3 regions of the Arthrobacter sp. SAFR-044 genome follow, and region 3 is predicted to be linked to each of the others. Evidence: riboswitches for the same ligand, from Rfam matches in the RefSeq annotation. Region 3 holds a riboswitch; each other region holds the start of a gene.
What was found. Region 3 has a riboswitch for S-adenosylmethionine ahead of ACR65J_RS13750 (cobalamin-independent methionine synthase II family protein). Riboswitches for the same ligand answer to the same signal wherever they lie in the genome.

Region 1 (7,939 bases), on a different contig from region 3:
CGGTGGAGGCAAGGTTGATGAAGAGCATCAGGTTGTTGCAGATCTTGGCAGCCTGGCCCGTGGTGGGGCCGCCGGTGGGGATGATGTTGCCGGACATGGGGCCGATGTAGCCCGAGGCGTCGTTGACGGCGCCCTCTTCGCCACCCACCATGAACGTCAGGGTTCCGGCCTCGGCCCCGCTCATTCCGCCGGACACCGGGGCGTCCACGAAGCGGAAGCCGGCGGCAGCAGCGGCGTCGTGCAGTGCCTGCGCGGAGGCAATGTCGATGGTGGAGGAGTCGATGAGCAGCGTGCGGGTATCCGCGTGCGCCAGCACGCCGTCCTCCCCGAGGTAGACGGCGCGGGCGTGTTCGCCCTTGGGCAGCATGGTGAACACGGCGTCCGCGCCGTCCACTGCTTCGGCGATGCTTGCTGCCCGCTTGACCCCGCCGGCCTCGGCGGCTGCCATTGCCGCGGGGTTGAGGTCGAAGCCGCGCACGTCGTGCCCGGCCTTCACCAGGTTCACCGACATGTGGCCGCCCATGTTGCCCAGGCCGATCCATCCGATAACTGCCATGCGTAAGCTCCTTTGCTTCCATCCGGCGTTGCTGCCGGCTGTTCTGTGTCAAGCATCACACCCCTGCTAGAGTGCAATCAAGGGGAAAAATTACAGACGCTCTGTGCATTGATGCACACAAGAGAAAGGCCGCCCGTGGATTCGAGACGGTTGCCAAGCCCCGACGACCTGCTCATCCTGCTGACGGTGGCGCGCCTTGGCCGCTTCAATGCGGTGGCCGAGACCCTGGGCACCACCCACACCACCATCTCCCGCCGGATCCTGGCCCTGGACAAGCAGTTGGGCGGGCGGACCTTGGAGCGCAGCCCGCACGGCTGGGAGTTGACGCAGCTTGGTGCGGCCGCAGTGGAGGCGGCGGAGGCGATCGAGAATACGCTCGGCTCACTGTCCGGCCTCATCAGCCGGGACCAAAGCTCTTTGGCCGGCTTGGTCCGCGTCGCCACCACCGACGGAGTGGGAGCAGTGTTCGTCACCCCGTCGCTGGTGCGGCTCCAGCAGCAGAACCCGCAGCTGAACATCGAAATGCTGAGCGCCACCCGGAAAGTCAGCCAGAACCGGTCAGGGGTGGACCTGGAGATCGTGGTGGGCAAGGCCGACATCAGCACCGCGCAGACCATCTTCCTGAGCAACTACTACCTGCGCCTCTACGCCAGCCCCGGCTATGCCGCGCAGCACGGCCTGCCGGAAACGCTCGACGACGTGGGGCAGCACGCGTTTGTCTCTTACGTGGAGTCCGCACTCCAGGTAGCGGAGCTTGGGCCGCGCTGGTCATCGCAGCTTCCCACGCCCAGGACAAGCTTCCAGGCCACGAGCGTGTTCGCCCAGGTGGAGGCGGTGAGACAGGGCGCCGGCATCGGGCTGCTGCCGAACTTCATGGTGGGAGACCGTGAAGATTTCGTCCCCGTCCTGCCAGGTGATTTTGAGCGCCAGCTGCCCATCTGGGCCGTTGCCCGGCCGGAGTCGCTTCGGTCGGCCCGGGTACAGGCAGTGATCGCCGCCCTGAAAGACGAAGTGAAGGAGCGGTCGGTGCTGTTGGCCGGGTGAGCCGGCCCGGACCCGGGCCCGGAAGACCCCGGCCCGGAAGAGTCAGGCCTGGAAGAGTCAGGGCCGGAAGAGCCGCCGCACTACCTGCCCCGCTGCGAGCGCATCGAGGCCCTCGTTGATCTCGCTGAGCGGGCGGGTGTCGGTGTGCAGCAGCTCAACCGGCAGCTTGCCTTCCCGCCAGTACCCCAGGTACTTCGGGATGTCCCGCGCGGGAACGGCGTCGCCCATGTAGGAGCCCAGAAGCCGTTTGCCGGCCCCGGCGAACTGCAGGGCCGGTACCGTCAGCTCTGCGGACGGATGCGGCAGGCCCACCGAGACCACCGCCCCGCCCCTGGTGACCCGCTCCAGGCAGGAGGCGATCACACCGGCCGAGCCCACCGCCTCGATGGCGACATCGACGCCGTCGCCCGTTGCTTCCTCAATGAGCCGCCCCGCGTCCTCCGGCGTCCCCACCGCGGTGGCCCCGGCGTCGCGGGCCAGCTGGTGCTTCCCCTGGTTGGGATCGATGGCAATCACGCTGGCAGCCCCTGCAAGGCGTGCCGCCATCACCGCGGACAGGCCCACCGCTCCCAGCCCGAAAACCGCCACGGACAGGCCGGGGCCTACTCCGGCAGTGTTGAATATCGAGCCCATTCCGGTGAGCACGGCGCAACCAAACATCGCCGCGACCGTGTCCGGGACGTCGTCGTCAATTACCACCACTGATTCGCGCGCAACCACCGCGTAATCAGCGAAGGCCGAGACGCCCAGGTGGTGGTTGATGCGCTCCCCCGCCGGCGTCCGCAGGAGCGCCGGCCCGTGCAGCAAATCCCCGGAACCATTGACCTCCGCTGCCTGGTGGCAGAGCGCGGGCCTGCCGGAGAGGCACGCCCGGCACTGCCCACAGCTGGGCACGAAGACCAGCACTACATGGTCGCCCACGGACACGTCGGAGACGCCGTCGCCCACGGACACCACCCGCCCCACGGCCTCGTGTCCCAGGGCCATGGGAAGTGGCCGGACGCGGGAACCGTCCACCACGGACAGGTCCGAATGGCACAGGCTCGAGTAGGTGATGGCAACTCCGAGTTCACCGGCACGCGGCTCCGGCTGTTCCAGTTCCTGCACCAGCAGCGGCCGGGCCTCGGCGTAGGTCTGTTTCCCCTGCGCGCCTGCCTGGGCGGCAGCGGGAACGGTGGAATAGAGGATGGCGGCTTTCATGGGCCTACTTCTTGCCGGCAGCGAGGAGGTCCGCCGTGCCCTTGGCGTCGGCGGCGTCCACGTCGTGCAGCGAGATGCCCCGGGTTTCCTTCAGGAAGAAGACCGCGACGGCGGTGATGGCACACGCGATCAGCAGGTACACCGCCACGGGCACGGAGGACTTGTAGGTGCCCAGGAGCGACGCTGCGATGATCGGGGCCAGGGAGCCTGCCACGATGGACGTCACCTGGTAGCCCAGGGAGACGCCGGAGTAGCGCATCCGGGTGGGGAACATTTCCGCCATAATGGCCGGCTGCCCGGCGTACATGAAGGCGTGGAACACCAGGCCGATCATGATGGCCGCCAGGATGATGAAGTCGTTCTTCGTGTCCATCATGGGGAAGGCGAAGAAACCCCAGGTGGCACCCATGATGGCGCCGGCCATGTAGACCGGCTTGCGGCCGAACCGGTCCGACAGCTTGCCCACCATGGGGACCACCGCGAAGTGGACGCTGTGGGCAACGAGCAGCAGCAGGAGGATCCGCGTGGTATCGGCCTGCACCACGGTCTTCAGGTAGGTGATGGAGAACGTGACCACCAGGTAGTAAAGGATGTTTTCCGCGAAGCGCAGGCCCATGGCGGTGAAGACGCCGCGGGGGTAGCGCCGGAACACCTCGGCGACGCCGTAGCCCTTGTGGCCGGCATCAACTTCTTTACGGGCTTCCAGGAAGATGGGGGCGTCGTTGACCTTGGTGCGGATGTAGTAACCGATCAGGACGATCACGGCGGACAGCCAGAACGCCACGCGCCAGCCCCAGCCCAGGAACGCGTCCTGGGTCAGCGTGGAGGACAGGACGAACAGCACGGCCGTGGCCAGCAGGTTGCCCAGGGGCACCGCGGACTGCGGCCAGCTGGCCCAGAACCCGCGGGATTTGTTGGGGCTGTGCTCTGCCACGAGGAGGACGGCGCCGCCCCACTCCCCGCCCACGGCAAAGCCTTGGGCAAACCGGAGGAAGACCAGCAGTGCGGGCGCCCAGTAGCCGATCTGCGAGAACGTGGGCAGGCAGCCCATGAGGAAGGTGGAGACCCCCACCAGGATGATGCTCAGCTGCAGCAGCTGCTTGCGGCCGAACTTGTCGCCGAAGTGGCCGAAGACGATGCCGCCGATGGGGCGTGCAACGAAACCGACGGCATAGGTGAGGAAGGCAGCGATGATACCGTCCAGTTCCGTGCCGGCGTTGGGGAAGAAGGCCTTCCCGAACACCAAGGTGGCGGCCGATGCGTAGAGGAAGAACTCGTACCACTCCACGACGGTGCCGGCCATGGACGCCGTTACCACTTTCTTCAGGCCTGAAGCCTTGACGTCGGTTTCCTCTGTGCGCCTTGCGGCGGAGCTTTCCGTACTCATGTGAACTCCTTCGGCGTCGTCGTCGACACCACGGGGACCAGTCAATGGCAAACGGATGTGATGCACACCACGAAAGCCGGATTCGATGAGTATGGTCTGCCTGCGGCGCAACCTCAACGCCGAATAGTGCAGAAGGCATCTGCAGGAATGCACACTGCCGGGTGTTCCCGGGGCGCTGCCTAGGCCAGGAAGCTGCTCCGCAGCTGGCCGCCCAGCTGCCCAATCTCGGTCAGGAACCCGTCGTGCCCGATCGGCGCCTGGATGACATGGACATCCACGTCGCCAGGCAGGGCCTGGGCCAACTCGTGGGACTGGGACGGGAAATAGAGCCTGTCGGAGTCCACTGCGGCCACGAAGAACCGCGCCGTGGAGGTGGCCAGGGTTTCGGCCAGGGTTCCCCGTCCCCGGCTGACATCGTGGCTCATCAGCGCTTCAGTCAGGGCGATATAGCTGTTGGCGTCGAACCGCTTCACCAGCTTGTTGCCCTGGTGGTCCAGGTAGCTTTCCACCTGGTAACGGCCGCGGGAGGCCAGGACTTCCCCCTGCAGGGGGGACTCGGGCGCCTGGGGTTCCCGGCCAAAGCGGCCTTCCAGTTCCGCAGCCGACCGATAGGTGATGTGGGCGATCCGGCGGGCGAGCGCCAGCCCGTCTTCCGGACATGGACCGCCGTAGTAGTCCCCGCCGTTGAAGTTGGGGTCCTGGCGGATGGCCAGCGTCTGGGCCTGTGCGAAGGCGATCTGTTCGGCTGTGCTGGCGGCCCCGACGGAAATCACGGCGCAGCGCTGCACACGCCCGGGATAGGTCACTGCCCATTCCAGTGCGCGGGCGCCGCCCATCGACCCGCCTAGGACGGCGAACCAGCTCTTGATGCCCAACTGGTCCGCCAGCCTTGCTTCGGCGACAGTGCTGTCGCGCAGTGTGACGAGGGGGAACCTGGAGCCCCAGGGGCGGCCGTCCGGGGCCGGCGACGACGGGCCGGTGGATCCGTAGCAGCCGCCGACAATGTTGATGGACACCACGAAGAAGCGGTCCGTATCCACGGGAGCGCCGGGACCGGCCAGCTGCTCCCACCAGCCTTCTTCGTCGGTGTCGCCGCGGGTTACGTGGGTGCTGCCGGTCAGGGCGTGCTCGATCAGGATGGCGTTGCTGGCGTCCGCGTTGAGCGTCCCCCAGGTTTCGTAGGCCAGGGTGACGTCCGGGAGGTATCCCCCGGCTTCGAGTTCCAGTCCCCCGATGGAGGCGTAACGGACGATTCCGTGTTCGGGGATGGTGGTTCGGGCGACGGTAACCGTCATGGCAAGACCTCTTCTACGCGCTTGCCTGCCGTCGTCTGACCGGCAGGCCAGGTCCTCACCCGGGGCACCCCACCGCGGATGGAGGGTTGCCGGCCAGCAAGCCGGGGCTGTCACTGGCACTCATGACCTGGTTCGAGTGTACGAAACACCCCCCGCTCCAGGCCAAGAGTATGACTGGTTGTGACTTCCCGGCTTGCCGGCGGCACCGGCGGTGCCCCTGGCGTGTGGGGCTAGGAGTCAGCGCTCTTGGCTGCCCGGAATCCTGCTTCCAGGTCGGCCAGGATGTCGTCGATGTGCTCCAGGCCCACGGAAAGCCGGACCAGCCCCGGATGAACCCCGGCCACCACCTGCTGCTCCGGCGAGAGCTGGCTGTGCGTGGTCGACGCCGGGTGGATGACCAGGGAGCGGACGTCACCGATGTTGGCCACGTGGGAGTGCAGCTCCAGTGCATCAACGAAGCGCTTGCCGGCTTCCGCGCCGCCGGCCAGGTTGAAGGCCACGACGGCGCCCGTTCCCTTGGGCCCGTACTTGCGGCCACGCTCGTACCAAGGGCTGGACGGCAGCCCCGCGTAGGCGACGGATTCGACGTCGTCCCTTGCTTCCAGCCAGCGCGCCACATCCGTGGCATTCGCAACGTGGCGCTCCACCCGCAGGCTCAACGTCTCCAGGCCCTGGGAAATCAGGAAGGCGTTGAAGGGCGACACCGCCGAGCCCAGGTCGCGCAGCAACTGCACACGGGCCTTGAGGATGTATGACAGGTTGGCCCCGAGTGCGCCGCCTTCACCCAGGTCGCGTGCGTAGACAAGGCCGTTGTAGGTGGGATCCGGGGTGTTGAAGCCCGGGAACCGTTCCGGGTCCTTGCCGAAATCGAACTTGCCGGAATCGACGATGACGCCGGCAATGGCTGAACCGTGGCCGCCCAGGTACTTGGTGGCCGAGTGGATCACGATGTCCGCGCCCCACTCCAGCGGGCGGATCAGGTAGGGGGTTGACAAGGTGTTGTCCACGATCAGGGGAACCCCGGCCTGGTGGGCCACCTGCGAGATGCCTTCGATGTCCAGGACATCCTGGCGCGGGTTGGACACCACTTCACCGAAGAAGAGCTTGGTGTTGGGCTGCACGGCATCGCGCCACTGGTCCAGGTTGTCAGGGTCGTCCACGAAGGTGACCGAAATGCCGAACTTCTTCAGGGTGTGGGCGAACAGGTTGTAGGTTCCGCCGTAGAGGCTGGGGCTGGCCACGATGTGGTCCCCTGCCTCGGCAATGTTCAGGACGGCGAAGGTTTCGGCGGCCTGCCCCGAGCTCAGCAGCAGCGCTGCCAGGCCTCCTTCGAGGCTGGCAATCCGCTGCTCGACGGCGTCCTGGGTAGGGTTGCCGATGCGGGTGTAGATGGGTGCAAGTTCGGCCAGGGCAAAGCGGTTGGCGGCGCTTTCGGCGCTGGGGAACACGAATGACGTGGTCTGGTAGATGGGCAGGGCCCGGGCACCCGTGGCGCTGTCCACCTCCTGCCCTGCGTGGATCTGGCGGGTTTCGAAGGACCATCCGTTGGACATCCAAATCTCCTTTGACATGGGCCCGGCATGCTCACCGGCAGTACGGGCCGCGCTTGCTCCCGGCTGTTGCCGGAGAGCCAGGTCTTCACCCGGGGCACCCCACCGCGGATGGAGGGTTGCCGGCCAGCGGGCCGGGGCTTGGCGCTGGCACTCATGACCTGGGCCCAGTCTAGGAACCGGATGGTTGCCCTGGACAGCATTGTGACGAACATGGTCTTCATGCCGGTCCTTCTGCCTCGGGACGGGGGCGCCCCGCCCGTCAAATGCTAGTAAGGGTACCCTTAGCTGAGAGCCGGATCACAAAGTGCCAAGATGATCGCATGCGCATGGATCACGTCTCTTACGCCTGTGAACACGATGGCCTCGCGGCCACTACCGAACGTATTGCAACTGCCCTCGGCGTTGAGGCAGTGAAGGGTGGCGTACACCCCCGGTTCGGAACCCGAAATATGATCATCCCGCTCGCCGGCCACAAGTACCTGGAAGTCGTCGAGGTCCTGGACCACCCGGCGTCGGACAAGGCACCGTTCGGCCAGGCCGTGCGGGCCCGCTCCGCTGCTGGTGGCGGCTGGATGGGCTGGTGCGTCGAAGTGGACGACCTCGCCCCCTTCGAGGAACGCCTTGGCCGCGCCGCCGTGAACGGCAACCGCAAGTTCCCGGACGGCCGCGAGCTGGTCTGGAAGCAGATTGGCATCCTGGGCCTCATCGCCGATCCCCAGGTGCCGTACATGCTCAAGTGGGAGGGCGATCCCTCACTCCACCCGTCCAACGCGTACGAGAGCAACCTCAAGATGAGCTGCCTGACCATCGCCGGTTCCGCCTCCCGCGTAACCGAGTGGCTGGGCGAGCCGGTGGAGAAACCGCTTGAGGACGTTGCGGTCGAGTGGGTGGCCCCGCACGGAAC
Region 2 (7,939 bases), on a different contig from region 3:
CTTCCCGATATCACCATCAGTCGGCGCACCTTCAGCCGTGGCGCTTCGGGCGCCGAGGAGCAGTGACGCTGCGATGTCGGGGCGTAGCTGGGTGATGGTGCGGGGCTCGTTGGGGCCCTGCAGGCCGCGGGCGGTGGCGGTGGTGCGGTTCCAGATGGCACACGCGGTGTCTCCGGGGAGGTAGAGCGAGATCCAGGCCATGCCGTCGCGGTCCGGGGTGTATTCCATCCGCCGGTCGGCGACGCCCTTGGCATGCCGCTTCTCCAAGGTCTCGGGGTGGTGGCGTTCCCGCCAGGCGCGGACTTTGGCGCGGAACCGTGACGGGACGAGCTCACCGGGGGCTGCGCCGCGGACCGGGTTGGGCGCGGCCGGGTCGAAGAAGTGCGCCACCAAAGCGGCGGCACCGTCCGGGGTGAGGCCTTCGGTTTCGTCGGCAATGACCTTGGCGTGCTGCCAGGACAGGTCCCCGGCGGCCAAAGCGTCCATCACCAGTGGCAGGGCGCATACCCGCCGGGACTGCTCCACGAACGCCCCGGCAGCGCCGGAACTGATGGTCAGAACACCCGCAATCTCCTCCACCACTGACATTTCCGCGTAGGTGCGCTCATGCACTGGCGCGTCCGGGGCAAGCATGGCCTGCTGGAATCCGATGCACTCCGCCGCATCGCGTGCCTTCACGGCGGCGAGCTGCGCCTTCAAACGGGACGAGACTTCCAGCCGTTCCAGTCGAAGCTCGTACCGCCGCTGCAACACATCAACATCAGCACCAACACCCACCCCGGCAGCCAGGAAAGAGTCCTCACGGTCCAGTGCATCAAGAGCAGCAACAGAGGCATGAACACCCTCCATAGCCACCTCACCACCTGCGCTGATTCCCATGGAAACATCATCCAACGAGGCACTGACATTCAAGCCTGCCATCTCAACCTTTCCGGTGGCGGCGCAACTGGCGCCCGGCGGCAGTTGGATCAGGAAACCATGGCGCCCGCCAGCCGGCCGTGGCATACTCTGGCGCGTGACGCCGTCGTACGCCTTTCAAGCTGAACTCTGGTTGTACCAGGGTGAGGCGGGATGGCATTTCCTCACCCTGCCCGCGGAGGTTGCTGACCAGATCGCGGAAATCAGCCCCGCAGCGCGCAAAGCGTTCGGCTCTGTAAAGGTCACGGCGGAAGTCAAGGGCCACGTATGGCAGACGTCGCTGTTCCCCGACAGTAAAAGCGCCTCGTACCTGCTGCCCGTCAAGAAAGCCGTCAGGGACAAGGCACACCTCAGCGCCGGTGACAGCGTACAAGTCCAACTGGACATCGAGCCGGACTCTTCCCCACCCAGCTAGATCTGCTTCAGTGCCTGTTCCAGGTCGCGGATGAGGTCGTCCGGGTCCTCGAGGCCCACCGAGAGCCGGACCACGCCGTCAGTCAGGCCGATGGCTGCGCGCCCCTCCGGACCCATCGCGCGGTGGGTAGTGGTGGCGGGGTGCGTGATCAGGGACTTGGCATCACCGAGGTTGTTGGAAATATCGATGATCCGCAGCCCGTCCAGCAGCGCGAAGGCCGCTTCCTTGCCTGAGCGTCCCCCGGATGAAGCAAGCTCGAAGGTAAGGACCGTGCCGCCGGCGCTCATCTGCTTTGCCGCGAGCTGGTACTGCGGGTGCGACTTCAGGAGCGGATACTTCACCCAGCCCACCGCCGGCTGTTCCTCCAGCCACTCGGCAAGCCGCAGCGCGGTGGCCGACGAGTGGCTGACCCGCAGGCCCATGGTCTCCAGACCCTTGGTCAGCACCCAGGCGTTGAAAGCCGAAAGCGCTGGGCCGGTGTGCCGCATCAACTGCTTCACTGGTCCCTCGATGAATTCCTTGGTGCCCAGGATGGCGCCGCCCATCACCCTGCCCTGCCCGTCAATGTGCTTGGTGCCGGAGTAGACGATGACGTCGGCGCCGAGGTCACCGCAGCGCTGCAGCAGGGGAGTGGCAAAGACGTTGTCCGCCACCACGGTGGCCCCGGCCGCATGCGCCAGTTCACTGACGGCAGCGATGTCCACGATCTCCTGCATGGGGTTTGACGGGGACTCGAAAAAGACGGCGGTGGTGGGCTTGGAGAGGGCTTCGCGCCACTGGTCCAGGTCCGGTCCGTCCACGAAGACCGTCTCCACACCCCAGCGGGGCAGGATCTCGTTCAGGATCACAAAGCACGAGCCGAACAGCGAGCGGGCCGCCACCACACGGTCGCCGGCAGCCAGCAGGGCGCCCAGCGCGGTGAATACCGCAGACATGCCCGACGCCGTCGCGAAGCATGCTTCGGTGCCTTCCAGCAGCCTGAGCCGCTCCTGGAAGGTGGCCACGGACGGGTTGCCGTAGCGGGAGTAGACAAAGCGCTCGTCCTCGCCGGTGAACGCGCGTTCGGCTGCCGCCGCGGATTCGTACACGAATCCGGAGTTCAGGAAGATGGCCTCGGACGTTTCCTGGAAGTTGCTGCGGTCCAGGCCTCCACGGACTGCCTGGGTATCGGGGCTCCAGCCGGCGGCGTCTGGGTTTAAGGTCACTTAGTTCTTTCCGAGGTTGGTGGGCAGGCCGCGGTTCTTCCAGCCATTGACGGTGCGTTCGCCGTAGCGGTCCGGTTCGCCTTCGAAGCCCTCCAGCACGCTGTAGGCGGTGAAGCCGGCCTGGGTGGCTGCAGCTGCCGCGGCAATGGACCGCTGGCCGGACCGGCACAGGAACAGCAGTTCCGCGCCCGGATCCTCCGGCGCCTGCTCCTTGAGGTCCTTGACGAAGTCGGGGTTGGGGATGCCACCAGGGAAGGTCCACTGGATGAAGAGGGGATCGTTGTCCGTGGCTTTGGTGTCCGGGATGCCGATGTGGGCCCATTCGCCCTCGGTGCGGACGTCCACCAGGACGGCACCCTGCTCCAGCTTGGCCCATGCTTCCTGGGGCGTCAGGTCTCCGGCGTAGCTCATGCGTGGCCCTCGCCGTCGAACTCGCCTTCAAATTCGGCATCCAGCTTGTCCACCGCGGTGGCCACGGCGGCATCGGCTGAGGCGATCGCGGCCGGAAGGACAATGGCCTGCGCCACGATCACGGTGGTGCCGTTGAAGGTTGCTGCCGGGCTGCCGTGCAGCACATAGCCGTCGGCGAGTGCAGCGGAGATCCGCTCACAGAATTCACGGTTGTCCGCGCCGGTAATCAGGCGGTAGGACAGTCTTTCGTCAGGGGCGGGTGCGTCGGACACGACGGATCTCCTTCTTTCACGTTTGCAGCTCGAATCGGTCGATATGCCGAGTATTCACCTGAGGCACCCCGCCGCGAAAGGGAGGGTTGCCGACCGGCAAGTCAGGGCTTGGCACCGGTACTCATTACTCCCCAAAAAAATAACACCTGCCGCGCCCGGCCGCATCGCCGCCGTCGTCATGTTCCGTAACTGAGCCCCAGTCGGACCGCCGGTGACACGGCACGAGCAGCGCCGCAGGTCAAAAAGTCCTTACCCGAGGCCGCCTCAGGGCATGAAAAATGCTGCGGCACAAAAGTGCCACAGCATGTAATCGTCTGCCGCCGGTTACCCGGGGCGCTGGAAGTCCGGAGCGCCTTAAACGAGGCGCGGGTAGCTGCTGAGGATGTAGTCCGCGGCGGCCGGTCCTTTCATGCGCAGTCCGTTATGCCGGACCGAAACCTTGTGCTTCATGGCAGCCCAGAAGCTGGACTCGTTGCCCGTGGGCTGTTCGTTGACGAAGCACCAGCTGGTGTACAGCCCGTAAAGGCGGTCGCGGTCGAGGCTGGATTCCGAGGCGTGGTCTGCGTAGGTGGCTTCGTGGAGGAAAAGATCAAACTGCGAATTGGCCATGATGGCGTCCCTTCGCTCGGTGCGTGGTGCCGCCGGTAGGCTGCAGCGGCGAACCTCGATGCCCTGCACAAAGTGGCAAAGGATTATGTAGGCGCATCCCTCAGATTTCGGGGGAAGCCCAAGCCCTCTCACCAACTTGTCTACGATGTAGACTTTACCCGGAGACAAGATATGAGGCAACCGTCCCACTTAAAGATGGAGCGGGCCAGGTGTTTGGGAAACGTGCTTGCCCGGGCGGCACTATTCGAAGGATGCCCGGCGCCGGTCCTGCAGGCGGGTGTTCCAGACGTCCGGCCGGTTCACCCGGAACCGTCGCCCCGTGAGGGCTTTGGCGTTGAGCCTGATGTAGTTGGCCTTTTCGCCTGGCTGCCACGGTTCCAGGCCAAGCCTGTCCACGGCATCCTTCACGCCCTGGTCCTCGAGGATCTCGGTTTCGCCCCGCACCACCACACTCCATGCCTGTTCCGAGGCGGGGTCATAGCCGTCGATCTCCAGTGCCGCCGGCCGTTCCATCCGTGCACCCCAAAGCTTTGATCCGGGCGCCGTGCGGAAGACGATGCTGCGCAGGTGGACAGCGTAGTTCACGGGGAAGATCTCAGGATGTTCATCCACCACGATGGCAAGCCTGCCCACGGTGTCGTTGTCGAGGAGTTCCCAGCAGTCGTCGAAGGACAGGTTTTCAATCGGCAGGTTTCGCGAGTCCATGGTCCACACCTTACGGGTGATGCCGGAGCGGGAAAAGGGATTGCGCCGCTTGACGCGGACTAGTGGATGCCGGCGAAAAGTTCACTCAACTCGGCGGTCAGTTCCTTCTGGATGGACGGGGTGCCGATTTCCTTGCCGTCGATCCGGTTCACGGGGGCCAGCAGGCGGACGCTGGAGATCAGCCAGACCGCGTCGGCGTCCGTGAGGTCCCGGGGCTCCAGCGGACCGTAGCCCAGTTCCCAGCCCGCCGCCTTGGCGGCGGCGAAGAGGGCGCCCTGCGATGTTCCGGCCAGAATGCCGCTGTCCAGCTGCGGGGTGATGAGACGCTTCACTGTTGTGCCGTCGTCGGACTTTTCCACATGCGCAAGCAGCACGGTGGAGGTGGGGCCCTCCAGCACGCGACCATCAGAGGACAGAAAGATGACGTCGTCGGCGCCCTGTTTGTGGGCATGGCGCAGCGCGGCCATGTTGACGGCGTAGGAGAGCGTCTTGGCGCCCAGGAGCAGCCACGGCGCCCGTTCGGCCACATCACTGTCGTAACCCCGGTCAAGGAGGATGACGTCGATGCCCGTTTCCCGCTGCCGGCGGCCGGCAGCCCCGGCCGGCGACGCCTGCACCCAGGCCGTGGGCGCTGCGCCTTCCACGCCGCGGGTCACCACCAGTTTGACCACCAGTTCATCGGCGGCGGCGTCTGCCGGCGGGTTCTCGGATCGGTGCCGTGCAACCGCAGCCGCAATAACGCGCCGCCACGCGTCCTGGTCCGGGATGACCAGGTCCAGCGCCGCGGCGGAGCCCCCAAGCCGGTCCAGGTGGGCCTGCATCTTCCGCACCGTTCCACCCACGGCCAGCATGGTTTCGAAGACGCCGTCGCCGCGGGTGACCCCGAGGTCGGTGACCAGCAGCTGGGGTTTGGTGGCATCGGCCACCCTGCCGTCGGGGAAAGCGGGATCGAGGAAGGCGAGAACCACGGGGGCTGGTGAGGTCATGGCACCAGCTTAGTGCTGTACCGCGGATAAGCTGGGCGGAGTGCACCGGCCGGAAGCCGTCCTCCGGAGCCCAATCTCCCCGGGGGTTTTAGACGTGTTGTGGCCTTTCTCGCTTGCCGGCACCGCGCCGACGTGGGTGGTGGTGCTCCTGGGCTTCGCCGACCTGGCCATCCGGATCCTGGCGCTGGGCATCATCCCCGGCAACCGGCGCCCCACCACCGCCATGGCCTGGCTGCTGGGCATCTTTTTCATTCCGTTCGTGGGCATTGTGCTGTTCCTGCTGTTCGGCAATTTCCGGTTGTCCAGCCGCCGGCGGGCACAGCAGCAGCTGGTCAATGAGCGCGTGCAGGCCGGCATCACCGCGCTTTCCGATGTTGAAAGTGACTACCCGGGTCCGGAATGGGTGAAGTCCGCTGCTGAACTGAACCGCACCCTGGGTTCCCTGCCCATGGTGGACGGCAACTCCGTGGACCTCATTCCGGGCTACCCCGATTCCATCCTGGAGATGACCAAGGCGGTGCGGAAGGCGAAAAAGTTCGTCAACGCCGAGTTCTACATCATGAGTTCGGACCATGTCACCAACGACCTGCTCACGGCGATGGAGGAAGCCGCCGAACGGGGAGTGGAGGTGCGGCTCCTGTTCGACCACATCGGAACCCTGCGCATCAAGGGGTACCGGAAGCTGCTCAAACGCCTCCGCGCCGGCAAGATCCAGTGGAAGCGGATGCTGCCGCTCCTGCCCATCCATGGCCAATGGCGCCGGCCTGACCTGCGAAACCACCGCAAGATCATGGTGATCGACGGCGAAATCGCCTTCACGGGTTCGCAGAACCTGATCGAGCCCTCCTACAACAACCCCCGGCACCGCAAGGCAGGCCGAGAATGGGTGGAACTGATGGCATGCCTGCGCGGCCCCATCGTGACCACCCTGAACGTCGTCTTCGCCACCGACTGGCTCAGCGAGACCGACGAGTCGCTGGAACACCAGCTGCAGCTCCCGGCCAACCCGGAACCCGGCCACGTCACGGCCCAGGTGGTGCCCAGTGGCCCCGGCTTCATCACGGAAAACAACCTCCGGCTCTTCAACACCCTCATCTATTCGGCCCAGCACCGGATCTCCATCTGCAGCCCCTACTTCGTGCCGGACGACTCACTGCTCTACGCCATCACCACCGCTGCCCAGCGCGGCGTGGATGTGGAACTGTTCGTCTCCGAGAAGGGCGACCAGTTCCTGGTCCACCACGCGCAGCGGTCCTACTACGAGGCGCTCCTTGAGGCCGGTGTGCGGATCTACCTGTACAAGGCCCCGTTCGTGCTGCACGCCAAGCACTTCACCATCGATGACGAGGTGGCCGTCCTGGGCTCCAGCAACATGGACATGCGGTCCTTCTCGCTGAACCTGGAGGTGTCAGTGATGCTGCTGGGGGAGGACATCGTGAACAAGATGCGGGCAGTGGAGGACACCTACCGGGACATCTCCCATGAGCTCAAACTCGCGGACTGGCTCAACCGGCCCCTCGCCGCACGGTACGTGGACAACGTGGCCCGGCTGACGGCCACGGTTCAATAACAAGTCCAGCCCCCGCTGCGGCTAGTCTTCGGCACTGACCCGCCGGCCGTCGTCGTGCTCCGCGTGCTCAGGCCAGCCGCCCTTCCGGTAGGCGGGCGTCCCTAAGGCAAGCACCAGCACCGCCACGGTGCAGCTGCCGATCATGACGGTGACCATCGACAGGGAATTCCCGCCCAGCAGTCCCACCAGGGGGCTCACCAATCCCGCGACGCCGGACTGCAGGGCGCCGATGACTGCCGCCGCCGTTCCCGCCATGTGGCCGTAGTTGTGCAGGGCCAGCACGGAGGCGTTCGCCGGGATCATCCCCTGGGCTGACAGGACCAGCCACAGGCCGGCCACCAGGCCGATCGGGCCCCCGGCGCCCGTGGCAACCACCGCCAGCAGCACCAGGGCCAGGCCCAACTGGACCAGCAGGGCGGTGCGCAGGAGACGGACCGGCGGGAACTTGCGGACCAGGGCGGCATTGAGCTGGGCCGAGAGGACAAGCGCTGCGCCGTTGAGGGCGAACACGAGGGCGAACTGCTGGGCGGTAAAGCCGTATTCGTTCTGGAAGACGAAGGGTGAGCCCACCACGTAGCTCATGATCAAGGCGAGCCCCAGTCCGGGGATCACGGCCAGGGCCATGAAGTGCCTGTCCCGCAGCAGCGACCAGTAAGCGCCCGCCACGTGGCGGGGGTGGCCCGGGCTGCGGCTGTCCTCCGGCAGGGTTTCCGGCATGAACTTCCAGACGATTGCCACCAGGACCACGCCGATGAGCGCCAGTGCATAGAAGACGGCGCGCCAGTCCCAGAGCGCGGCGATGGCCTGGCCCACGGTGGGGGCCAGGAGCGGGGCAACGCCGATGACCA
Region 3 (7,939 bases):
CAGTGATGCCAGGGCGCCCAGTGAGAGCAGGGCGCCGCGAAGGTCCGCATCCTGTTCAAAGCCGGCATCCAGCAGCATGTCGTCAATGATGGTGGCGAGGTTGTCCGGGACGGATGTCATGGCGCGAGGTACTCCTTCACTGCGGCAAGTTCCCGGAGTTTGAGCAATGCGCGGCGCTGAAGCTGCTTCACCGAACCGGCGCTCTTTTCCATGGCCTCCGCCGTTTGTTCCACCGTGAGGCCTCCTATCAGGCGCAGCGACAGCACGTCGCGCTGGTCCTGGGGCAAGCCGTCCAGCAGCGCAAGGACCTCTTGGGGCGAGATGCGCTGCAGGGCTTCCTTCTCCGCCGAAGTGTCCTGGCGCTGGTCGAGCTCGGGTTCGAAGGACAGCTTGACGGGAGTCCGGCTTTGGCGGCGATGGTCGTCCACCATGCGGGCGTGGGCCACGGAGAAGATAAAGGTCCTTAGCCCGGATTCTCCTCCGCGCACTGTATCGAGCCGGGGCAACACGGAAACGAACACTTCCTGCATGGCGGCCTCCGGATCCTCGACTCCCCGGGCCGTGAGATAGCCCAGTACCTGTGATGCGTATGTCTTGTAGACGAGGCTGAAGGCAGCAGTCCCGGACAATGGCTGGTCCGGAGCCTCGTCTGTCTGTGCATCGGTCACTGACGTGGTGCTTTCCGTCAAGAAGGGTGGTGGCAAGGCGAGCGCCCAGTACATCCTGAACGCTGCCCTTACTTTACCCTCCAGTAACCGCGCAGCCCGAAGCGCCACGGACCCGGGCCAGTGACGGGCGCAGCATGGGCAGCCACCCTTGCGGAAAGATGAAAGAGCCGGCCTGGAACGTGATGGGGGACAGGTTCCAGGCCGGCGCTACATAGGGGTAATCGCTCCAGGCCTCCGGAGGGTTACGCGTTTTCGAGAAAACTTTTGAAAGTCTTTCAGCGGACTGCTGCCCTGCTCCACCGCGGTGCCGTTGCATGCCGGCGCAGCGCATCTGCCAGTGCAAAGGCGTGCGGGCTGGAGGGCGTGCGTTCCTCGCCGCACACAGGTACGACGGCGGCGGGCTGCTCCACCGGAGCAGCGGCAGCAACCGAAACGGGTACAGCCGCGGGACGGGCAACGGCTCCGGCGGGACACAGGTCGGTGACCAAGCCCGTCCCGGCACATTCACGCACGGCAGCGATCCCTGCCGCCACAGCGGCCTTGTCCTCAAAAGGGCCGGAGACGGCGATCACGGCCCCATCCGGCGCCAGGAGGCGGAACCGGAAAAACGACTCAGCGTCAACGAATGCTTCAAATTTTCCGGCCATGACGATCCTTCCTTGGGCACCAGGTGGTACAGACGAGTCTGGCCGCGGCACCGGAAGCCTCACAAGGCCGGTCGCGTTAAGCCTGTGTAAATTTGCGCTGCCGCGCCCAAAGAAAAGCGGCAGGCCACCCGCAAAGGTGGCCTGCCGCCGTCGTAATCCCCGCCCGCTCCCTAGCCGGCGGGGCCCACACATCAGTCGTTGATGAGGTCGTTCACCACGATGGTCTGGTCCCGGTCCGGGCCAACGCCGATGGCGGAGAAGCGGGTTCCGGAGAGCTTCTCCAGCGCCAGCACGTAGTTGCGGGCGTTCTCGGGAAGGTCCGCCAGCGTGCGGGCGCCCGTGATGTCCTCGGTCCAGCCGTCGAAGTACTCGAAGATCGGTTTGGCGTGGTGGAACTCGGTCTGCGTCATGGGCATCTCGTCATGCCGGACACCGTCCACGTCGTAGGCCACACATACCGGGATCTGCTCGATGCCGGTGAGGACGTCCAGCTTGGTGACGAAGTAGTCAGTGAAGCCGTTGACGCGGGAAGCGTGGCGGGCCAGGACGGCGTCGTACCAGCCGCAGCGGCGCGGCCGGCCGGTGTTGACGCCAAACTCGCCGCCGGTCTTCTGCAGGTACATGCCCATCTCGTCGAACAGTTCCGTGGGGAACGGGCCGGCACCAACGCGGGTGGTGTAGGCCTTGATGATGCCGATGGAGCGCGAGATCCGGGTGGGGCCGATGCCGGAACCAACCGACGCGCCGCCGGCGGTGGGGTTGGAGGAGGTCACGAACGGGTAGGTGCCGTGGTCCACGTCCAGGAACGTTGCCTGGCCGCCCTCCATCAGCACTACCTTGCCCTCGTCCAGGGCGGAGTTCAGGACCAGTGTGCTGTCGATGACCAGCGGGCGGAGCCGCTCGGCGAAGGACAGGAAGTACTCCACGATCTCGTCCACCACGACGCTGCGGCGGTTGTAGACCTTGACCAGGAGTTCGTTCTTCTGGCGGAGCGAGCCTTCCACCTTCTGGCGAAGGATGGACTCGTCGAAGACATCCTGCACGCGGATGCCCAGCCGGGCCACCTTGTCCATGTAGGCGGGGCCGATGCCGCGGCCGGTGGTGCCAATGGCCCGGCTGCCCAGGAAGCGTTCGGTGACCTTGTCCAGTACCTGGTGGTACGGGGCCACCAGGTGGGCATTGGCGGAGACCCGGAGTTTCGAGGTGTCGGCGCCGCGCGCCTGCAGCCCGTCGATTTCCTGGAAGAGGGCCTCAAGGTTCACCACGCAGCCGTTGCCGATAATGGGAACGGCGTTGGGGCTGAGAATGCCTGCCGGCAGCAGCTTGAGTTCGTACTTTTCACCGCCTACGACGACGGTGTGCCCGGCGTTGTTGCCGCCGTTGGGCTTGACGACGTAGTCAACACGGCCGCCCAGCAGGTCGGTGGCCTTGCCTTTTCCTTCGTCGCCCCACTGGGCTCCTACGATCACAATTGCTGGCATGGGATCCTCCCCCATTCGTTCGGGGCCGCCCGGTTCCGGCCACCAGGTGGCAGGCCTATGCAGCGCCGTTCATGAGAATGCCCCGAACATACCGGCCTTCGCACAGCCGCAGCACGGCGCAACGAAGCAAGAGTTCCGGGGCTCTTACCACCCAAGTTTAGCCGATAGGGCACTTTGTCCATTGTTTTTGCCCGCCGCGGCCCTTTCTGTGCAAGGACCGTGGCGTGCACCCTGGTGCTATGGTCCTCAGCCTCCCCGGCAGCCCGGGACGTCAGTTCGGCGAGCGTGTCCCATGCAGCGGCATGCTGACAGCTTTCGATTCCCGGGAGCAAGCGTGGCCACGACAGGCCGCCGCGACATAAAGCGGAGCCGACTTGCCCAAAGGGAGGCATCTGGATTTATGTGAGAGTGAACCATCCGGAGCGGCCGAGAGACCTGGCTCGATGACGCCGCAGCAACCACGGTCCAGCAGCATTCCTGCCGGCCGAAGGTGCTACTGCCAGGACCGATGGAAAGGAAGATTCCAGCATGTCCCTGAACACCGACCACATCCGCGTCACCCACGCGGGATCCTTGCCCCGCACCCCGGAACTGATCGCGGCCAACGCCGCCAAGGAAACCGACGGCGTCACCCCCGAGTTCCTGGAACTCCTGGAGTCCTCCGTGGTGGACGTGGTCCAGCGCCAGAAGGACCTCGGCATCGACATTCCCAACGACGGCGAATACGGGCACACGATGTCCAGCTCGGTGGACTACGGCGCCTGGTGGAACTACTCCTTCGCACGGCTCGGCGGCCTGGAACCGACCAACGTGGACCGCTGGGCCGATGCGCAGGTGCACCGTTCGTCCCCCGGCAACATCGTCCTGACCTCCTTCCCGGACCGGCGGGACAGGCAGGCCTTCAACGAGGCCTACAACGATCCCTCTTCGGGAATCCTGTCGCACCGCAAGAGCGTCACCCAGCCCAAGATCACCGGCCCCCTGACCTACACGGGCCAGGACCTGGTGGCCTCGGACATCAGGAACCTGAAGAAGGGCCTCGCCGCCGCAGGCCTCTCGGACGGCTTCGTCGCATCCCTCTCCCCCGGCTCATGCGCCCGCGTGGCCAACGAGTACTACACGTCGGATGAGGAACTCGTCTACGCCTGCGCCGACGCCATGCGGGAGGAATACAAGGCCATCATCGATGCCGGCCTCACCGTGCAGCTCGACGATCCTTCCCTGGCCGAAAGCTGGGACCAGATCAACCCCGAACCATCCCTGGAGGACTACGTGAAGTTCATCCAGCTGCGCGTCGAGGCCACCAACTGGGCCCTGCGGGACCTCCCGCAGGAACAGATCCGGCTGCACGTCTGCTGGGGTTCCTGGCACGGCCCGCACACCACGGACATCCCCTTCGCAGACATCATCGGATCGGTGCTGCAGGTTAACGCCGGCGCGTACTCCTTCGAAGCGGCCAACGTCCGCCACGAACACGAATGGCGGGTATGGGAGGACACCAAGCTCCCCGAGGGCAAGGTGATCATCCCGGGCGTCGTGTCGCACGCCACCAACGTGGTGGAACACCCCGACCTGGTGGCAGACCGCATTGTCCGCTTTGCCGATGTCGTGGGCCGCGGGAACGTCATTGCCTCCACCGACTGCGGCCTGGGCGGCCGGGTCCACCCGCAGATCGCCTTCGCCAAGCTGGAGGCCCTCGGCGAGGGTGCGCGCCGGGCCACCAGCCGCCTCTGGTAGCTGCGGGAGGCGGACCGGGAAACCGCCGGTTCCGTGCGCTGACTGAATCAGGTGCACGGGACCGGCGTTTCGTTTCCCGGGGCTTGCTAAACTGGGTAAGGCCGACCAGGAATCGGTCCACCCCAATCAACCGCCGCTGATGGTCGCGCCCCCGCGTGCCCATTTCTGTGGCGGCAGCAACGCCAATCCCCGCAGGAGAACCAGCACTTCATGACAGCCCTGGCACCCGAAACATTCCACGAACAGCTCATGAGCCGCCGCTACGAACCCAGCGTTGCCGCCGTTAACGAGCTGTGTGATTCCCTGCAGGAGGCCAAGCCCGGCACCGTGGTCCCCTACGTGGACCCCATGCATGACGTCGAGGAATGCCGCATCATCAGCCTGTTCTCCAATATCGCTGAGGTGGACCCGTCGGGGTTCATCACTGCCGGGGACCAGGATGCCGCCACCCGCATGCTTGGCCTTCAGTGGAAGCTGGGCCTGCGCCCCGAGTTCGTGATGCCGTGGAACGTCCACCCCTGGCACGTCCCCGGCGAAGCCAACGGCAAGTTCACTCCTGACCAGATCCAGGCGGGCCTGAAGCCGCTGCTGAAGTTCCTGGCACTGGTGCCCCGCGCCTCGGTCATCGTGGCACACGGCACCGAGGCCAACCGCCTGGCCAACCTGCTGCTGAAGACCGAGGTGCCCCTGCTGTGGCGCCGTGGCCTGAAGACCTACAAGGTCCGGTCACTGAGTGGCCGCGCGTTCGCCGGTTCCCCGGCGCGCCAGGAGGAGTACCTCGAGGACATGCGCGCGGCCTACGCCGACGCCATGGCCCGCACGGGCATCGCCCGCAAGGCCTAGCCAGCAGTTTCAAACACACGACGGCGGGTGGTCACCTTTCACAAGAAAAGGTGACCACCCGCCGTCGTTGTTTATGTGCCCGGGGACCTACTTGCCCTCGATGGCTGCCTTGGCTGTGGGATCGGAGTCGTTGAGGAACTTCTCGATCCGCTCCGGCTCGTCAGCCTCGCCGATGGCCGACGAAGCCCTGCCCAGGGAATAGAGGGCCCGCAGGAACCCGCGGTTGGGCTCGTGCTCCCACGGGATGGGACCCACGCCGCGCCAGCCGTTGCGGCGCAGTGCATCCAGGCCCCGGTGGTACCCAACCCGGGCGTAGGCGTAGGAGTCGATGGTCCGGCCCTCCGTCCACGCCTCCTCAGCGAGCACGGCCCAGAGCAGCGAGGACGTGGGGTGCTTCGCCACCAGGTCCAGGGGCTCGTGGCCGGCCTCAAGTTGCCCGTACACCTCGGTTTCGGCGGGCAGGAGCGTGGGCTCCGGCCCCATCAGGTTCCGGCGGAACTCGTCCGACATCTAGAAGGTCTTTCCGGCCGAACCGAGCTGCTTGGTGGCTTCGACCACGCGGGCTGCCAGGCCGGCTTCGGCGGAGGCGCCCCAGACACGGGGGTCGTAAGTCTTCTTGTTGCCCACTTCGCCGTCGACCTTCAGGACACCGTCGTAGTTCTTGAACATGTGGTCAGCTACCGGACGCGTGTAGGCGTACTGGGTGTCCGTGTCGATGTTCATCTTGATTACGCCGTAGGAAACGGCGTCGGCGATTTCCTGGTCGGAGGAGCCGGAGCCGCCGTGGAACACGAGGTCGAACGGGTTGTCCTTGCCGATCTTGGCACCCACCTGCGCCTGGATGTCCTTGAGGATCTCCGGGCGGAGCTTGACGCCGCCGGGCTTGTACACGCCGTGCACGTTTCCGAAGGTCAGGGCCGTGATGTAGCGGCCGTTTTCACCGGCGCCGAGGGCGTCGATGGTGGCCAGGGCGTCCTCCACCGTGGTGTAGAGCTTGTCGTTGATGGCGTTTTCAACGCCGTCTTCCTCGCCGCCCACGGTGCCGATCTCCACCTCGAGGATCATCTTGGCGGCAGCGGTGCGGGCCAGCAGGTCGCGGGCGATCTTCAGGTTTTCCTGCAGGGTCTCGGCGGAGCCGTCCCACATGTGGGAGTTGAACAGCGGGTTGCGGCCGGCCTTGACCTCAGCCTCTGAGGCTTCCAGCAGGGGCAGGACGAAACCGTCCAGCTTGTCCTTGGGGCAGTGGTCGGTGTGCAGGGCGATGTTCACGCCGTAGTTCTTGGCCACTTCGCGGGCGAAGGCGGCGAAGCCCAGGGAACCGGCAACCATGTCCTTGGTGGAGGCGCCGGACCAGTAGGCGGCACCGCCGGTGGAGACCTGCACGATGCCGTCGGACTCTGCTTCCGCGAAGCCACGCAGTGCCGCGTTCAGCGTCTGCGAGGACGTGACGTTGACGGCGGGGAAGGCGAATCCGCCCGCCTTCGCACGGTCGATCATCTCGGCGTAGATCTCTGGGGTTGCAATGGGCATGCTGGCTCCTCTGCTGAGTTTCGTCTGTGGGTGGATGACCCTCAAATAGACCGCTTACGGCTTGGCACCATCCTAGCCATTCCCGGGCGCGGAGTGCTCTGGGTTACGCCCCCTCCCCCCGCGGGATGGCAGTTCGCGGCAGTGTTGCGGCCAGGGATTGCCCTCATCTGCCATCTCGGGTCCAGCCGCGGCTCTGCAGTGCCTCCCGCACCTTACGCACGACGGCGGGCCGGTCACCTTCGAGGTGTTGCTTGCCCACGCGTACTTCAAGCCAGCCCAGCGCCAGGGTCCGGTCCTGGCGTTCGATGTCCCGCTGGTACTGCTCTTCCTCCGCATGGTGGCCGCCGTCGTACTGGAGGGCAATGCCAAACTGCGGATAGGCAGCGTCGGGCCAGAGTTGTGGAACCCCCCACTGATCAATCAGGACGTGGTTCAGCACTGGTTCGGGCAGGTGGGCGTCAATCAGCGCCAACCGCATGTGTGTTTCCGGAGCGGAGTCGGCGCCTACGCGCACCAGTTCGATCGCTTCCCGCGCTGTCTTTATGCCCCGCATGCCCCGATGCCTGCTGATGATGTCCCGGAGTTCGTCAGTGCTGCACAACGCCGCCCTCGGACGGGGAAAGCCGTCCCCATGGGAGCAGGCTAAATAATCTCCTGCGGCCACAAGGTCCTGAACCGCCAACCCCGAGGCCAGATCCAGCCAGGTCCGGGCAGGCGAGGTGACCCTGACGCCGTCGTACTCCACTACCTCGTCCGGCAGGAAAGACAGCAGGTGGCCCACGACGTTGGAGCGGCGGGGGAAACTGGATCCCCGCCGCCGGGCCAGGTGGATCCTCCAGTCGCCGCCGCAACCGGACGGCAGCGGTACTCCCCACACGTGCGCGGCGGACAGGGATGCGAGGACGGAGGTGTCATCAAGGTCGGTGTAGGCGCGCAAAGCCGCTGCCCGGTTGGCACCTGAGTGGACCGGCACCCGGACGCCCCTTGAGACGGTCACCAGGTCCTTCGCCGCCGTTCGCGTACGGGTGACTCC

Region 1: another riboswitch for S-adenosylmethionine. It lies ahead of metX (homoserine O-acetyltransferase MetX); the one in region 3 lies ahead of ACR65J_RS13750 (cobalamin-independent methionine synthase II family protein).
Region 2: another riboswitch for S-adenosylmethionine. It lies ahead of ACR65J_RS05775 (DUF1737 domain-containing protein); the one in region 3 lies ahead of ACR65J_RS13750 (cobalamin-independent methionine synthase II family protein).

Annotation. Positions count from the first base shown of each region.
Region 1 covers NZ_JBPFDN010000001.1:445,626-453,564, reverse strand. Annotated here, with positions in the region: gene mmsB (3-hydroxyisobutyrate dehydrogenase) at 1-556, opposite strand, end outside; gene ACR65J_RS01920 (LysR family transcriptional regulator) at 668-1,600, shown strand; gene ACR65J_RS01915 (zinc-binding dehydrogenase) at 1,658-2,800, opposite strand; gene ACR65J_RS01910 (MFS transporter) at 2,805-4,187, opposite strand; gene metX (homoserine O-acetyltransferase MetX) at 4,367-5,482, opposite strand; SAM riboswitch class IV at 5,495-5,610, opposite strand; gene ACR65J_RS01900 (bifunctional o-acetylhomoserine/o-acetylserine sulfhydrylase) at 5,713-7,035, opposite strand; SAM riboswitch class IV at 7,080-7,194, opposite strand; gene ACR65J_RS01895 (VOC family protein) at 7,356-7,939, shown strand, end outside.
Region 2 covers NZ_JBPFDN010000003.1:151,667-159,605, forward strand. Annotated here, with positions in the region: partial or broken gene ACR65J_RS05755 (HNH endonuclease signature motif containing protein) at 1-879, opposite strand, end outside; gene ACR65J_RS05760 (DUF1905 domain-containing protein) at 1,016-1,333, shown strand; gene ACR65J_RS05765 (O-succinylhomoserine sulfhydrylase) at 1,330-2,538, opposite strand; gene ACR65J_RS05770 (rhodanese-like domain-containing protein) at 2,539-2,949, opposite strand; gene ACR65J_RS05775 (DUF1737 domain-containing protein) at 2,946-3,221, opposite strand; SAM riboswitch class IV at 3,235-3,350, opposite strand; gene ACR65J_RS05780 (hypothetical protein) at 3,576-3,830, opposite strand; gene ACR65J_RS05785 (pyridoxamine 5'-phosphate oxidase family protein) at 4,071-4,535, opposite strand; gene ACR65J_RS05790 (aminodeoxychorismate lyase) at 4,595-5,521, opposite strand; gene cls (cardiolipin synthase) at 5,616-7,091, shown strand; gene ACR65J_RS05800 (multidrug effflux MFS transporter) at 7,113-7,939, opposite strand, start outside.
Region 3 covers NZ_JBPFDN010000008.1:106,236-114,174, reverse strand. Annotated here, with positions in the region: gene ACR65J_RS13770 (hypothetical protein) at 1-120, opposite strand, end outside; gene ACR65J_RS13765 (RNA polymerase sigma factor) at 117-668, opposite strand; gene ACR65J_RS13760 (YegP family protein) at 944-1,315, opposite strand; gene ACR65J_RS13755 (adenylosuccinate synthase) at 1,507-2,796, opposite strand; SAM riboswitch class I at 3,207-3,311, shown strand; gene ACR65J_RS13750 (cobalamin-independent methionine synthase II family protein) at 3,325-4,533, shown strand; gene ACR65J_RS13745 (uracil-DNA glycosylase family protein) at 4,744-5,376, shown strand; gene ACR65J_RS13740 (DUF3151 domain-containing protein) at 5,464-5,886, opposite strand; gene fbaA (class II fructose-bisphosphate aldolase) at 5,887-6,906, opposite strand; gene ACR65J_RS13730 (putative endonuclease domain-containing protein) at 7,070-7,903, opposite strand.